DNA from 3 places in the Salinifilum ghardaiensis genome. Region 2 is predicted to be linked to each of the others. Evidence: riboswitches for the same ligand, from Rfam matches in the RefSeq annotation. Region 2 holds a riboswitch; each other region holds the start of a gene.

Region 1 (4,271 bases), 1.2 Mb from region 2:
CAGCGGCCCGGCGGATCGGCCTACGTCGTCGGCGAACCGGGGCTGACCTCGGCGCTGACCGAGGCCGGCTACGTGCTCACCGAGCACGACCCGGACTACGTCATCCTCGGCGAGACCCGCACGTACAGCTTCAGCTCGATCACCAAGGCCATCCGGCTCATCGAGAGCGGGGCGCGGTTCCTCGCCACGAACCCGGACGAGCTGGGGCGCGGCCGGGAGGGCTCGCTGCCCGCGACGGGCGCGGTCGCCGCGCTCATCGAACGCGTGACCGAGCAGCCGCCGTACTACGTCGGCAAGCCCAACCCGCTCATGCTGCGCTTCGCCCTGCGCACGCTCGGTGTCAGCGCTGACAGCACCCTGCTGCTCGGCGACCGCATGGACACCGACATCCGCTCGGGCATGGAGGCGGGCATGCGCACGATCCTCGTGCTCTCCGGCCTCTCCGGCCAGGACACCGCGCGCCAGTACCCCTTCCAGCCGGACAGGACGATCACCTCGGTGGCCGACATCGTCGACCACGTGCACGATCCGTTCGGCGGTTGACGGGGGCGGGGCACCCCGTCCCGGGGCGACTGCCGCCGGGACGGCCGGGAACCCCGGGACGACCGGGGCGCTCCGGAGCTGCCGGGTCACTCCGCGGTGAGCGTCGCGATGAGCTCACCGCTGCGCTGCTCCGGCAGCGAACGCGCGAGGTCGGCCAGCGCCAGCATCCCGACGAGGCGGTCGCCGTCGATCACCGGCAGCCGGCGCACCCGGTGCTGCCGCATCGTCTCCAGCGCCTCCTCGGCCGAGTCGTCCGCGCCGATGGTCACCGCCTCCTCCTGGTTGAGGTCACCGGCGGGGAAACTGCTCGCATCGCGGCCCTGACCGACGACCTTGACGATCACGTCCCGATCGGTGATCACGCCCTTCACCCTGTCGTCGGGTCCGCAGATCGGCATCGACCCCACCCCGAGATCGGCCATCATCCGGGCCGCTTCGCGCACCGGTTGGTCACTGCGCACGCAGTGCGTCCCCGGAGTCATCAACTCGCGAGCCGTGGTCATCGCTCCTCCTCTCAGCTTTCGCCGCCTCCCGGCGGCACCGCCCGAGGGATGCCGCCGCACGCCCTGCCCCTACCCCGCCGGGCGGAGCGCCACACCCGCCCCCGTTCTCCCCGGCCCCGCGCGGGTGGGGCGCGGCCGATTGCCGCCGCGGTGTCCACCGTGGTCACCGCGGCGGGGCGAGCACCCGCGCACGGGTGCGGGTGCGACCGCTGTGGCGCGGATCTCCTCCGCGCCGGTCCCGCCGCGGAACTCCACGGCAACCGGGGCGCCCCCGCCGCCCGGGAACCGCTGCGCGGCCGCGGCGGTCTTGTCACACGCCGCCGAGCGGGTAGTCTCATGCGTGCTGGTGGTTCGTGCGGCCGCGCCGGGTTTCCCGGCGGAGGGCGGCACGAGGCAAGAGGGAACCCGGTGCGATTCCGGGACTGCCCCGCAGCGGTGTGCGGGAACGAACGCCGTCCCCGACCGACGGGTCGGGTGGGCACTGGGCCGAGCGCCTGGGAAGCCGACGGCGCGTAGGAACCTCGGACGAGCTCCGAGAACGCCCGCGAGTCCGAAGACCTGCCACCGGTGCGCGCGTCACCGCGACGTGCGCGTGTCCGAGGTCTCGAGGGAGGACCCTGCGGGCGATCGGCACCGGTGCGGCCCGCAGTTGCGCGCACCGCACGTGCCGGTGGTCAGGCACATCCCCCATCGGACTTCGGCGTCCCCGTGTCGTCGAACCGAGGAGAAGCGTTGACCAGCACCATCGGATCGACCGTCCTGGGCTACCCCCGGATCGGTCCGAACCGAGAACTCAAACGTGCCCTGGAGCGGTACTGGAACTCCCGCATCAGCGAGGCCGACCTGCGCAGCACCGCGCGGGACATCCGCGCCGGCACGTGGCGCACGTTGGCCGATGCCGGGCTGCGCTCCGTGCCGAGCAACACGTTCTCGTACTACGACCAGGTGCTCGATGCGGCGGTGACGTTCGGCGCGGTACCGCGCCGCTACACCGAGCTGGGCCTGGACCCGCTCGGCACGTACTTCGCCATGGCGCGCGGTGCGGAGTCCACGCCGCCGCTGGAGATGACCAAGTGGTTCGACACGAACTACCACTACCTGGTCCCGGAGATCGGTCCGGACACGCGGTTCGCGCTGTCCGACACGACCGTGGTGGACCAGTACCGCGAGGCGGTCGGCGAGGGCGTGAGCACCCGGCCGGTGCTCGTCGGGCCGGTGACGTTCCTGCTGCTGTCGAAGCCGGCCGAGGACGCGCCGGAGGGCTTCGCTCCACTGGACACAGTGGATGACCTCGTCAGCGCCTACGCCGACCTGCTGGCCGAGCTGCACCGGGCCGGCGTGCCGTGGGTGCAGCTGGACGAGCCCGCCTTCGCCGCGGATCGCACCGCGGAGCAGCTGCAGGCCCTGCGCTCGGCCTACGCCCGCCTCGGCCAGCTGCAAGAGCGACCGAAACTGCTCGTGGCCGGGTACTTCGGCGATCTCGGCGAGGCGCTGCCGATCCTGGCCGACAGCCCGGTGGAGGGACTCGCGCTCGATCTCGTCTCCAGCCCCTCCACAGTGGAGGAGATTCCGAAACTGACCGGCTTGCGCGACAAGTCGGTGGTGGCGGGCCTGGTCGACGGGCGCAACATCTGGCGCACCGATCTCGACCGGGCGCTGGCGACCGCGGAGCGGCTGCGCGGATCCGCGGGCGAACTGGCGGTCGGGACCTCGTGCTCGCTGCTGCACGTGCCCTACGACGTCGAAGCCGAGACCGAGCTGGACCCCCAGGTGCGCTCGTGGCTGGCCTTCGCCGAGCAGAAGCTCGAGGAGGTCGTCACGCTGCACCGGGCGCTGCACGAGGGCCGCGACAGCGTCTCCGGGGAACTGGCAGCTGCGCGGGCCCGCGTGGACGACCGCGCGCACGCCGCCCGGGTGCACGACGAGCGCGTGCGCGCCCGGGTCGCCGCGCTGCGCCCCGGTGACGCCCGCCGGGAGGAGTACGCGCGGCGTCGGCAGGCCCAGCAGGAGGCGTTGCGGCTGCCGCCGCTGCCGACCACGACGATCGGTTCGTTCCCGCAGACCGGTGACGTGCGCAAGGCGCGGGCCGCGCTGACCGCGGGCACCATCGACCGGGAGAGCTACCGGCAGCGGATGCGCGACGAGATCACCGGCGTCATCCGGCTGCAGGAGCGGCTCGGGCTGGACGTCGTGGTGCACGGTGAGCCGGAGCGCAACGACATGGTCCAGTACTTCTCCGAGTACATGGAGGGCTTCGTCAGCACCCGCCACGGGTGGGTGCAGTCCTACGGGTCCCGCTGCGTGCGTCCACCGATCCTGTTCGGCGACGTCTCGCGGCCGGCTCCGATCACCGTCGAGTGGAGCACCTTCGCCCAGCAGCAGACGGACAAGCCCGTCAAGGGCATGCTCACCGGGCCGGTGACGATGCTGTCCTGGTCGTTCGTCCGCGACGACCAGCCGCTGGCGGACACGGCACGGCAGGTGGCGCTGGCGATCCGCGACGAGGTCGCCGATCTCGAAGCGGCCGGCATCGGCGTGGTGCAGGTCGACGAACCCGCCCTGCGCGAGCTGCTGCCGCTGCGGGCCGCCGACCAGCCCGCCTACCTGGACTGGGCGGTGCACGCCTTCCGGCTGGCCACGTCGGGCGTCGCCGCGGGCACCCAGATCCACACGCACCTGTGCTACTCGGAGTTCGGCGACGTCATCAACGCGATCGTCGACCTGGACGCCGACGTCACCAGCATCGAGGCGGCCCGGTCGCGGATGGAGGTGCTGACCGATCTCAACGCGGTCGGCTACGGCCGCGGCATCGGTCCCGGCGTGTACGACATCCACTCCCCGCGGGTGCCGGACACCGCGGAGATCGCCGCGCTCGCCGACGAGGCGCTGCGCGCCGTTCCCGCCGACCGCCTCTGGATCAACCCGGACTGCGGGCTGAAGACCCGCGGTTACGAGGAGGTCGAGGCCGCGCTGCGGAACATGGCCGACGCGGCGGCGAAGGTCCGCTCGACCCTGCCGCGGTGACGGCTCCTATCGGCCCTGCCGCGGTGACGGCTCCGGTCGACCCCGCGGTGGCGGTCCTGTCGCGGTGACCGCGCGTCGCGGGCGGGCGCCTCCCCCACCGCTCGCCGTCCGCCCGCGGCCGACCGCAGCCGTGCTGCCCGCCGCACGCGAACGCGGCGCCGTCCCGGTCCTGCCGGGGCGGCGCCGCGCGTGTTCGGACGG
Region 2 (4,271 bases):
GTTCGACCGACCCGGGGGTTGCGCAGCCGGTCGGCGATGTGCCCCGCCCCCAGGACGATCGCGAGCTCCCAGACGGCGGCGAGGGCGAGGAACAGCACGCCGAGCACGACGAGCTGCGCGGCGGGGTAGGCGGCGGAGCCGACGAACTGCGGCAGGAAGGCCAGGCTGAACAGCAGCATCTTCGGGTTGGTGATGTTGCTGAGGAAGCCGCGGGTGAACGGTTTCGCCGTCTCGGCGTGCCGCGCGGGCAGCCCGCTGCGGGCCTCCCGTCGCGCCAACCAGAGCCCGCGCAGGATGCTCCCGGCCAGGTAGAGCAGGTAGGCCGCGCCGATCCACTTCAACGTGGACAGCACCGCCGGCTGCTGCGTGATGAGCGCGCCGAGCCCGGAGATCACCACGGTCATCTGCACCGCGCTGGCGCTGTGGATGCCGAGCAGGGCGCGCAGGCCGGCGCCCCGTCCCTGGTGCAGCGAGGTGCGCAGCAGGAGGAACGTGTCCACGCCCGGGGTGAGGATCACGACGAGGCTGGCGATCAGGAACGCGGGCACCGTGCTGAGATCCACGAACACGTCCTCCTCCTCACACGATCAGGTTCGATCTGCCGGTGGCTACCGGCACGGGTCGGGACGCGTCGGGTGCGCCCCGTTCGATGCAAAGCCCCCAGTGCGCACATCCATGTGCTCAACATGCCCATGGAGAGGAAAATTTCCGCGCTTTATCCATGGTAACGGGATTTTTTCCGGGAACCATGTGAGTTGTGCCTCCGCCCGGCGAGCGCGCGGGGGCACTACGGTGATCGGCTGGCGCAACCCGGTGAGAGGAGGCACCCCGTGGCGAGGTGCGACGGGAACGGAGACGCCGCCGGCGCCCCCGGTGCGGAGGCGGGTGGGCGCGGCCGGCTCGTGCGCGGTGCGGGCGTGCTCGGCGGTGTGGTCACCGTTCTGGCCGGGATGTCCCCGGCCGCGCAGGCCGTCACCGCCGAGCCGAAGGTGCTCGGCGGGGAGCGGAGCGACACGAGCCGGGCTCCGTGGGTGGTGGCGCTCACCGACGCCGAGGGGCGGCAGTTCTGCGGCGGCACGCTCGTGCGCCCCGGCAAGGTCGTCACCGCGGCCCACTGCACCGTCGACCAGCTCACCGGCGTCGAGCGCCCGTCGGAGGACCTGCACGTGGTGGCCGGGCGCAGCGACCTGCGCACCGACGCCGGGAGCGAGGCCACCGTCGCCGACGTGTGGCGCCACCCCGACTACCGCGACGTGCAGCACGGCGACGACATCGCGGTGCTCACGCTGCGCGACCCGCTGCCGCAGCCGACGATCGACCTCGTCGAGCCGGGTGATGCGGAGTCGTACCGCCCCGGCACGCGCGGCACCGTGTACGGCTGGGGCCGCACCGCCGAGTCCGGTCCGTCCTCACCCGTGCTGCGCTCCGCCGAGGTGCCCGTGGCGGCGAACGCGGAGTGCGCGGAGACCTACTCCGAGTACGACCGGTCCGCGATGTTCTGCGCCGGAGTTCCCCGGGGCGGCGTGGACTCCTGCGCCGGGGACTCCGGTGGCCCCTACGTGGTCAACGGGCGGCTGGCCGGCGTCGTCTCCTACGGCGACGGGTGCGGCCGCCCGGACACCCCGGGGGTGTACACCCGCACCTCGGGCTACGTCCCGCTGCTCGAGGGGCAGCTGTGAGCCCGCCTGCGAGCCGCCTGCGCGGTGCTCCGGCGCAGGCCGGGGCGCCCAGCGGCGCGCCCCCGGCGGGGTGGCGTGCCTAACGGTGCGGCGGGGTCGGGCGAACCGGGCGGGCGCTGCTGTGGTATCCACGAACAGGTGATACTTCAGCCGCTCGCGACTGCTGTCCACCGGGCGTACACCGCCGATCTGGACGCGACCGATTTCTACCGCATGCTGCGCCTGCGGGTCGACGTGTTCGTCGTGGAGCAGAACTGCCCGTACCGCGAGCTGGACGACCGCGATCTCGAGGAGACCACCCGGCACTTCTGGATCGACTCCGCCGACGGAGTCGTCCTCGGCTACCTCCGGCTGCTGGAGGAGCCCGACGGCACGTACCGCATCGGCCGGGTGTGCACCGAGGCGGGCGCCCGCGGCATGGGGCTGGCGCGCAAGCTGATGCGCGCCGCGCTCGCCGAGATCAGGCGCAGTCCGGCCGTGCTGTCCGCGCAGGTGGACAAGGCCGGCTTCTACCGCTCCTTCGGCTTCGTCGAGAGCGGTCCGGTCCACGACGAGGACGGCATCCCGCACGTCGACATGCGGCTGGCCGAGTGAGGCCAGGCCCCGGCCGGGTCGCGGACCTCCTGCGCAGCTCGGGTGGAGCGCCGCAGCGCGGAACGGCCCGGTGAGCTCCCGCGGGCTCCGTGGGACTTCTCTCCGATCGGGCCCGCTGTGTTGGATCCGTGATCGCGCTCTGCCAGGATGCTGGTGGACCTGCAGGAAACGGTTCCACGAGGGGGCGCCAGGGAAGCCGGTGCGAATCCGGCACGGCCGGCGCCACTGTGACCGGGGAGCGGACCTCCCGCGCGGGCCACCGGACCGCGGCGCACGGACGCCGCCCCGGGAAGGCCGGAGGGACGCGAGGATCCGGGAGTCAGGACACTGCCGCCCCTCGCCCCGACACCCCGGGCGTCCGAGACCGGAGGAAGGAAGACCTTGGTATGACTGCCTCGCCGCAGGCCTCCCGCGTGAGTCCGCGCTTCCCGTTTTCCGCCGTCGTCGGGCACGACGACCTGCGGTTGGCGTTGCTGCTGAACGCGGTGCACCCCCGCATCGGCGGTGTGCTGGTGCGCGGTGAGAAGGGCACGGCGAAGTCGACGGTGGTGCGAGCGCTGGCCTCGCTGCTGCCGGTGCTGGACGTGGTGCCGGAATGCCGGTTCGCCTGCTCCCCCGCGCAGCCCGACGCGCAGTGCCCGGACGGTCCGCACGCCTCCGCGGAGGCGCAGCACCGCGCGGCGCGCCTGGTGGAGCTGCCCGTCGGCGCCACCGAGGACCGGCTGCTCGGATCGCTGGACGTGGAGCGGGCGCTGTCCGAGGGCGTCCGCGCCTACCAGCCCGGCCTGCTGGCCGCGGCGCACCGGGGCGTGCTCTACGTCGACGAGGTCAACCTGCTGCACGACCACCTCGTGGACGTCCTGCTGGACGCGGCGGGGATGGGGCGCGCGCACGTCGAGCGGGAGGGCGTGTCCGTCTCGCACGCGGCGTCGTTCGTCCTGGTCGGGACGATGAACCCGGAGGAGGGCGAGCTCCGGCCGCAGCTGCTCGACCGGTTCGGGCTGGCGGTGGAGGTCGGTGCCGACCGCGAGGTCGGGACCCGGTCCGAGGTGATGCGCCGCCGCCTGGCCTTCGAGGACGACCCCGAGGGGTTCGCCGCGCGGTGGGCCGCCGAGGAGGCCGAGCTGGCCGAGCGGATCGCGCGGGCGCGCGACCAGGTGGGCAAGGTCGTCCTGCCCGACGCGGAACTGCGCCGCATCGCTGCGCTGTGCGCGTCGTTCGAGGTGGACGGGATGCGCGCGGACCTCGTGCTGGCGCGCACCGCGGTGGCGCACGCGGCCTGGCGCGGTGCGGACGCCGTGGCCGCCACCGACGTGGAGACGGCGGCGAAGCTCGTGCTGCCGCACCGGCGGCGCCGCGATCCGTTCGACGAACCGGGTGTGGACGACGACCAGCTGCAGCAGGCGCTCGACGACGCCGCGCAGCACGCGGACGAGCCCGGTGACGACCAGGGCGGCGGTTCGGACGGCGACGGGGACGACTCGGGCGGAACGGACGGCGACGGAGGGCCGGACGACGAAGGGCCGGACGACGGTGGTCCCGATGACGACGGCCCCGGCGGCGGCGCGCCCGAACCGGAGGAGCAGCAGGCCTCGGCGCCCTCCTCGCAGTCGCAGGGGCAGGAGTCCGAGGACTCGGACGGTTCCTCGCCGGCGCCGCAGGAGCGCCGCGCGCCGGCGCCCGGGTCCGAGTTCCGCGCGCGCCTGCTGGAAGTTCCCGGCACGGGGGAGGGAGCTCCCGGCCGCCGCAGCCGCGCCCGCTCGCGCACGGGACGCGGGGTGCGCGCCTCGTCCCACGAGGGGTACGGGGTCCACCTTCCGTCCACTGTGGTCGCTGCTGCTCCGCACCAGCACGCGCGGGGGCGCAGCGGCCCCGGTCTGGTGGTGCGCAACGAGGACGTGCGCCGCACGGTGCGCGAGGGGCGCGAGGGGAACCTCGTGCTGTTCGCCGTGGACGCGTCCGGCTCGATGGCCGCGCGGGAGCGGATGTCCGCGGTCA
Region 3 (4,271 bases), 1.5 Mb from region 2:
CGCGAACGTCCCGGCGTGGCCGAAGACGTTGAACACCGCGAAGGCCTCGGCACGCCGATCGCCGGCCTCGTGCATCAGGTAGGTCCGCACGGCGGGGTTGAACAGGGCCCCGGCCAGCCCGGTGAGCACCGTGGCGAGGACCAGCCCCGGCAGGGAGGTCAGCACGCCGAACAACCCGAACGACAGCACGCGCAGCGCACAGCCCGCGATGATCATCGGGCGGCAGCCCAACCGGTCAGCAGCGGTTCCACCGAGCAGGAACATGCCCTGCTGGCTCAGGTTCCGCACCCCCAGCACCACACCGACCAGCGCGGCACCGTATCCGAGGTCGTCGGTCATGTAGGAGGCGAGGAAGGGCAGCAGCATGTAGAAGCCCAGGGTGATCCCGAACTGGTTGATCACCAGCAGCCTCGCCGGCCACGACAGCATCCGGAATCCGCTTGTTCTCACGAGTTCTCGTCCTCTTCGCACACGTCGCAGCGCTCGCGCGCCGAGCTCCGCCGGGGGCAGGGGTCGGTGATGGTGCCGCACCTGCTCCACCCCAGCGGTGCGGCGGCGGCCGGGTCGTCGACCTCGACCGGCTCCGCGGCGCTGTGCCCGTCCAATCCGTTGCGCTCGCGGAAATCGTCGTCGTAGATCGTGTCCCAGTAGCGGTGGGGACCGTCGGGGAAGACCGCGACCACCTCGTGCAGGCCGGCCTGCTGCGCGCACCAGGCCGCGACCGTGGCGGCGGCGCCGGTGCTCCACCCGCCCGTGGCGAAGGCGTGCCCGGCCAGCCTGCGGCACGTGTCGACGGCCTGCGCCGCGCCCACCCAGTGGACCTCGTCGAAGGCGCGGTAGTCGACGCTGCCCGGGTGGATGCTGCTGCCCAAGCCCCGCATCAGCCGCTCTCCGGCGGGATGGCCGAACACGGTCGAGGCCGGCGCGTCCACGCCCACGATCCGCACCTCGGGCCGGTGCTCGCGCAGCACCGCGGCGATGCCGGCGCTGTGCCCACCGGTGCCGACGCTGCACACCACGGCGTCCAACCGGTCGAACTGGTCCACGAGCTCCAGTCCCAGCCCCCGGTAACCGGCGGGGTTGTCCGGGTTGTTGTACTGGTCCGGCCAGTACGCGCCGGGAAGCGAGTCCACCAGTTCGCGGACCCGGTCGCGCCGCGCCCGCTGCCAGCCACCCCGCGGGTGGGGTTGGCGCACGACCTCCACGCGCGCGCCGTGCGCCCGCAGCAGCGCGCGCGTCATCCCGTCGAGCTCGTCATCGGCGACGATGACCAGCGGGTGCCCCAGGGCCGCGCAGACGTAGGCCAGTCCCACGGCCAGGGTCCCGCTGCTGGATTCCACGACCGGTGCTCCGGGCAGCAGCTCGCCCCGGTGGCGCGCTCCGTCCAGCATCGACAACGCCGCTCGGGCCTTCATGGTCCCGGGAGCGAGTCCTTCCAACTTGGCCCAGAACCCCGGGTGCCGGCGCGGCAGCGGAGTGTCCACACGCACCGCGGGGGTGTTCCCGATCAGGTCCAGCAGGGAGAGGCACTTGGCGCCGCCGGTCTTCGCGCCCGCGTGCGTCAGCGTCACGGCCGACCACCGCCCGCGGCCGAGTAGAGGTGGATCTCGGTGGCATCGCCGGTGAGCCAGAAGAAGGGGTACGGCTCCGCCGACAGGGCGTCGACGCCGGAACCGAGCAGTTCCCGCGCGACCGCGCTGCCGGTCTGCGCGAACATCGTCAGGGCGAGACCGCGGTCGCGGCACAGCCCGGCGATCTCGTTGAAGGTGTCGTTGCCGAGCACCATCCCGGAGGCGAGGACCGCCCGGGCTCGGCCGATCGCCTGCCGGTGGCACTGCAGCACCGGTTCGTCCCACTCGGTTCGCCCGCCCCTGAGGTCGCAGGCGACGTAGTCGACACCGCGCTCGCGCAGCGCCGACAGCAGCGAGTTGACCACGCCGATCACGGCGACGCGCCCGCCCGCGGGCACGTGCACGAGCTCCGCGACCGCCCGGGCCCGGGCGGTGGACTTCTCCAGCGAACCTCCCGGGGGCAGCCGCACCGTCCTCCTCCGCGGGTCGCTGATGTGCGGTCGCACGCAGGTGAGGTACGCGTCGAGCGCGGCCACCCGCACGGCGGGTTCGGGGTGGGACAGCAGGGCGTCGACGCGGCAGCCGACGATCTCCTGCACCTCCCGCTCCCCGAGCTCACCGGGTTCCACGGCGCACGAGCCCACGGCATCGTGCACGCGGATGCTGAGCACCGTGTTGACGTAGCTGCTCCTCCTGCCGGAGTGCTGCGAGCCCTGCACGGTCAGGAACGCGACCGAGGCGCTGAAGGACTGCGGGAGGTCGTCGCGGTCCCGCGCGAACTGCCCGCCCAGCGCGCGCTGCGCCAGCAGGTCCGGCGAGGTTCCGTTGCGTCCGGCCGGGGCCGAAGCGGTCGAAAGCACAGTCGTCTCCGTACGATCCACGTGAGTTGAGGGGTTGCCAGCGGTGCCGGGGCTTTTCACGCGCCCTGCGGGTCCACCGCCGCACGCGGGTCGTTCGGGGACGGCCGTGCGGTGCACGTGTCGTGACGCACCTGTGTACCTCCTTCGGGGCTCCGCGACCCCGCTTCGAGTCGGCGCGACGGCGTCAGTGTCCTGACTCGTGGATTCTCGCCGCCCCTCCGGCCTTCCCACCGGGCTCTCCGGCAGTGGCCGCGGGTGGAGGGAAGCTCCCCACTCACAGTGGCGGGACCGTGCCGGATTCGCACCGGCTTCCTGGTCGCCGTCGCAGTACGTGATCCAGAAGTACGCAGCCGCCCCACCGGATGTCAAGCCGCCCCGAGCGGTTCCCCGCCGGTGCCACCGGAGCGCCCGCGCACCGCCGAACCCGGCATGAGCAGCTGTTCCCCGCGGAATCCCGCGCTTTCAGCATCGATTTTGCTGTTGCAAGCGTGTTGCATTAGTCTCGGACACGTGGATCGGAACGGACGTTCGAGGAGCCAGGACATGCCCGGGGGAAGCGATCGAGCGCTCGGCGACTACACCGTGCGGCGCGCACGCCTGCACGACGTCGAGGGAGCGCGCACGCTCATGCTCGACACCTTCTACCACGTGCTCGGCCACGGTTACGTCCCCAGCTGGCACGCCGACGTGATCCACCTCGAGGACACCTACTTCCGCACGCCCGGCCACGCCCTGTTCGTGGCCGCGCTGGAAGACGAGGTCGTCGGAACCGCATCCGTGCGCTCGGACGGGCCGAAGAGCCCACCGCATCCACAGTGGATCGCCCAGCGCTACGGCACCGCGGAGACGGCGCAGATCTTCCGCACCTACGTCCGCCCCGAGCACCGCAGGAACGGCCTGGCCCGCGCGCTCGTCGGCCTCGCCTGCGAATTCGTCGCCGCGGCCCCCGAGTACACCACGCTCTACCTGCACACGAACCCGGCCGTGGACGGGGCGGAACCGTTCTGGCGCAGCCTGGCCACGGAGATCCACGACGGGCGGCAGGACGGCCGGCACAGCCCGTCCGTCCACTTCGAACTCCCCGTGCGCCCGGCCGCGGTGTGAAGCGCTTCCGGCGAACCACAGTGGATGGAGGAGTTGCGGTGGGAGGAGTACGACATCGTCGACCACCACGCGTGAGCGCGACTGCGGTCGCACGTTCCCGCGCTCGGGGTTGTCGGCGGTGCTCCGACAGGCCGAGCGCGCTCGCGAAGCGCGAGCCGCAGCACGCACCGGGCGCCCGCAGCCCCGGGAACTACCTCACAGCGGGCCGGTGATCTCGGCGAGGAGCGCGTCGTAGCGCTCCGGCACGTCCGGCAGCCGGCCCATCTCGCCGGAGAGCGTTGCGATCCGCTCCGCACGCTCACGTCCCAGCACGGGTGCGGCCAGGTTCCGGAACTTGCCGGTGATCTCCCGCCCCGTCATCGGTGATTCGGGACCGCCCGGCGCCGAGACCGCTCCGGACCGGAGACTGCGGCCGTCGCGGAGCACCAGCGTCGCCTCGGCCCAGCGCTGCTCCGGGAAGACCCGCTCGAACTCGGGCGCGACCTGCACGCGCAGCGACCGGCTCAGCCTCCGCAACTCCGCCCCCGCCCCGCTCGGCGCCGCCAGCAGTTCGGCGCCGACCCGCCCGTGCACCGCCGCGGCGGCCACGGCGAACGGCAGGCTGTACTGCGCCTGCTCGGTGCTCGCCGGTTCCCGGGCGGCCAGCCGGGCAGCGGCCGCGAAGGTGCGCACGTCGATCCGCGCGATCTCCCGGCACCCGACGTCGGACGCTCGCATCGGGCCGAGCACCGCCTCG

The links. A riboswitch is a leader RNA that binds a small molecule or an ion and turns the genes downstream of it on or off. The one in region 2 is predicted to bind cobalamin.
Region 1: it holds a riboswitch for cobalamin, as region 2 does, so the genes downstream of both, metE (5-methyltetrahydropteroyltriglutamate--homocysteine S-methyltransferase) here and ACVGV0_RS17950 (magnesium chelatase subunit D family protein) in region 2, are expected to answer to the same signal.
Region 3: it holds a riboswitch for cobalamin, as region 2 does, so the genes downstream of both, ACVGV0_RS11020 (Rossmann-like domain-containing protein) here and ACVGV0_RS17950 (magnesium chelatase subunit D family protein) in region 2, are expected to answer to the same signal.

Annotation. Positions count from the first base shown of each region.
Region 1 is NZ_CM137101.1:2,736,451-2,740,721, forward strand. Features, by position in the region: gene ACVGV0_RS12555 (HAD-IIA family hydrolase) at 1-543, shown strand, start outside; gene ACVGV0_RS12560 (CBS domain-containing protein) at 630-1,046, opposite strand; cobalamin riboswitch at 1,377-1,626, shown strand; gene metE (5-methyltetrahydropteroyltriglutamate--homocysteine S-methyltransferase) at 1,779-4,070, shown strand.
Region 2 is NZ_CM137101.1:3,939,153-3,943,423, reverse strand. Features, by position in the region: gene ACVGV0_RS17965 (LysE family translocator) at 1-569, opposite strand, end outside; gene ACVGV0_RS17960 (S1 family peptidase) at 831-1,679, shown strand; gene ACVGV0_RS17955 (GNAT family N-acetyltransferase) at 1,818-2,273, shown strand; cobalamin riboswitch at 2,465-2,601, shown strand; gene ACVGV0_RS17950 (magnesium chelatase subunit D family protein) at 2,660-4,271, shown strand, end outside.
Region 3 is NZ_CM137101.1:2,399,882-2,404,152, reverse strand. Features, by position in the region: gene ACVGV0_RS11030 (MFS transporter) at 1-450, opposite strand, end outside; gene ACVGV0_RS11025 (PLP-dependent cysteine synthase family protein) at 447-1,571, opposite strand; gene ACVGV0_RS11020 (Rossmann-like domain-containing protein) at 1,568-2,431, opposite strand; cobalamin riboswitch at 2,597-2,796, opposite strand; gene ACVGV0_RS11015 (GNAT family N-acetyltransferase) at 2,975-3,535, shown strand; gene ACVGV0_RS11010 (MmgE/PrpD family protein) at 3,731-4,271, opposite strand, start outside.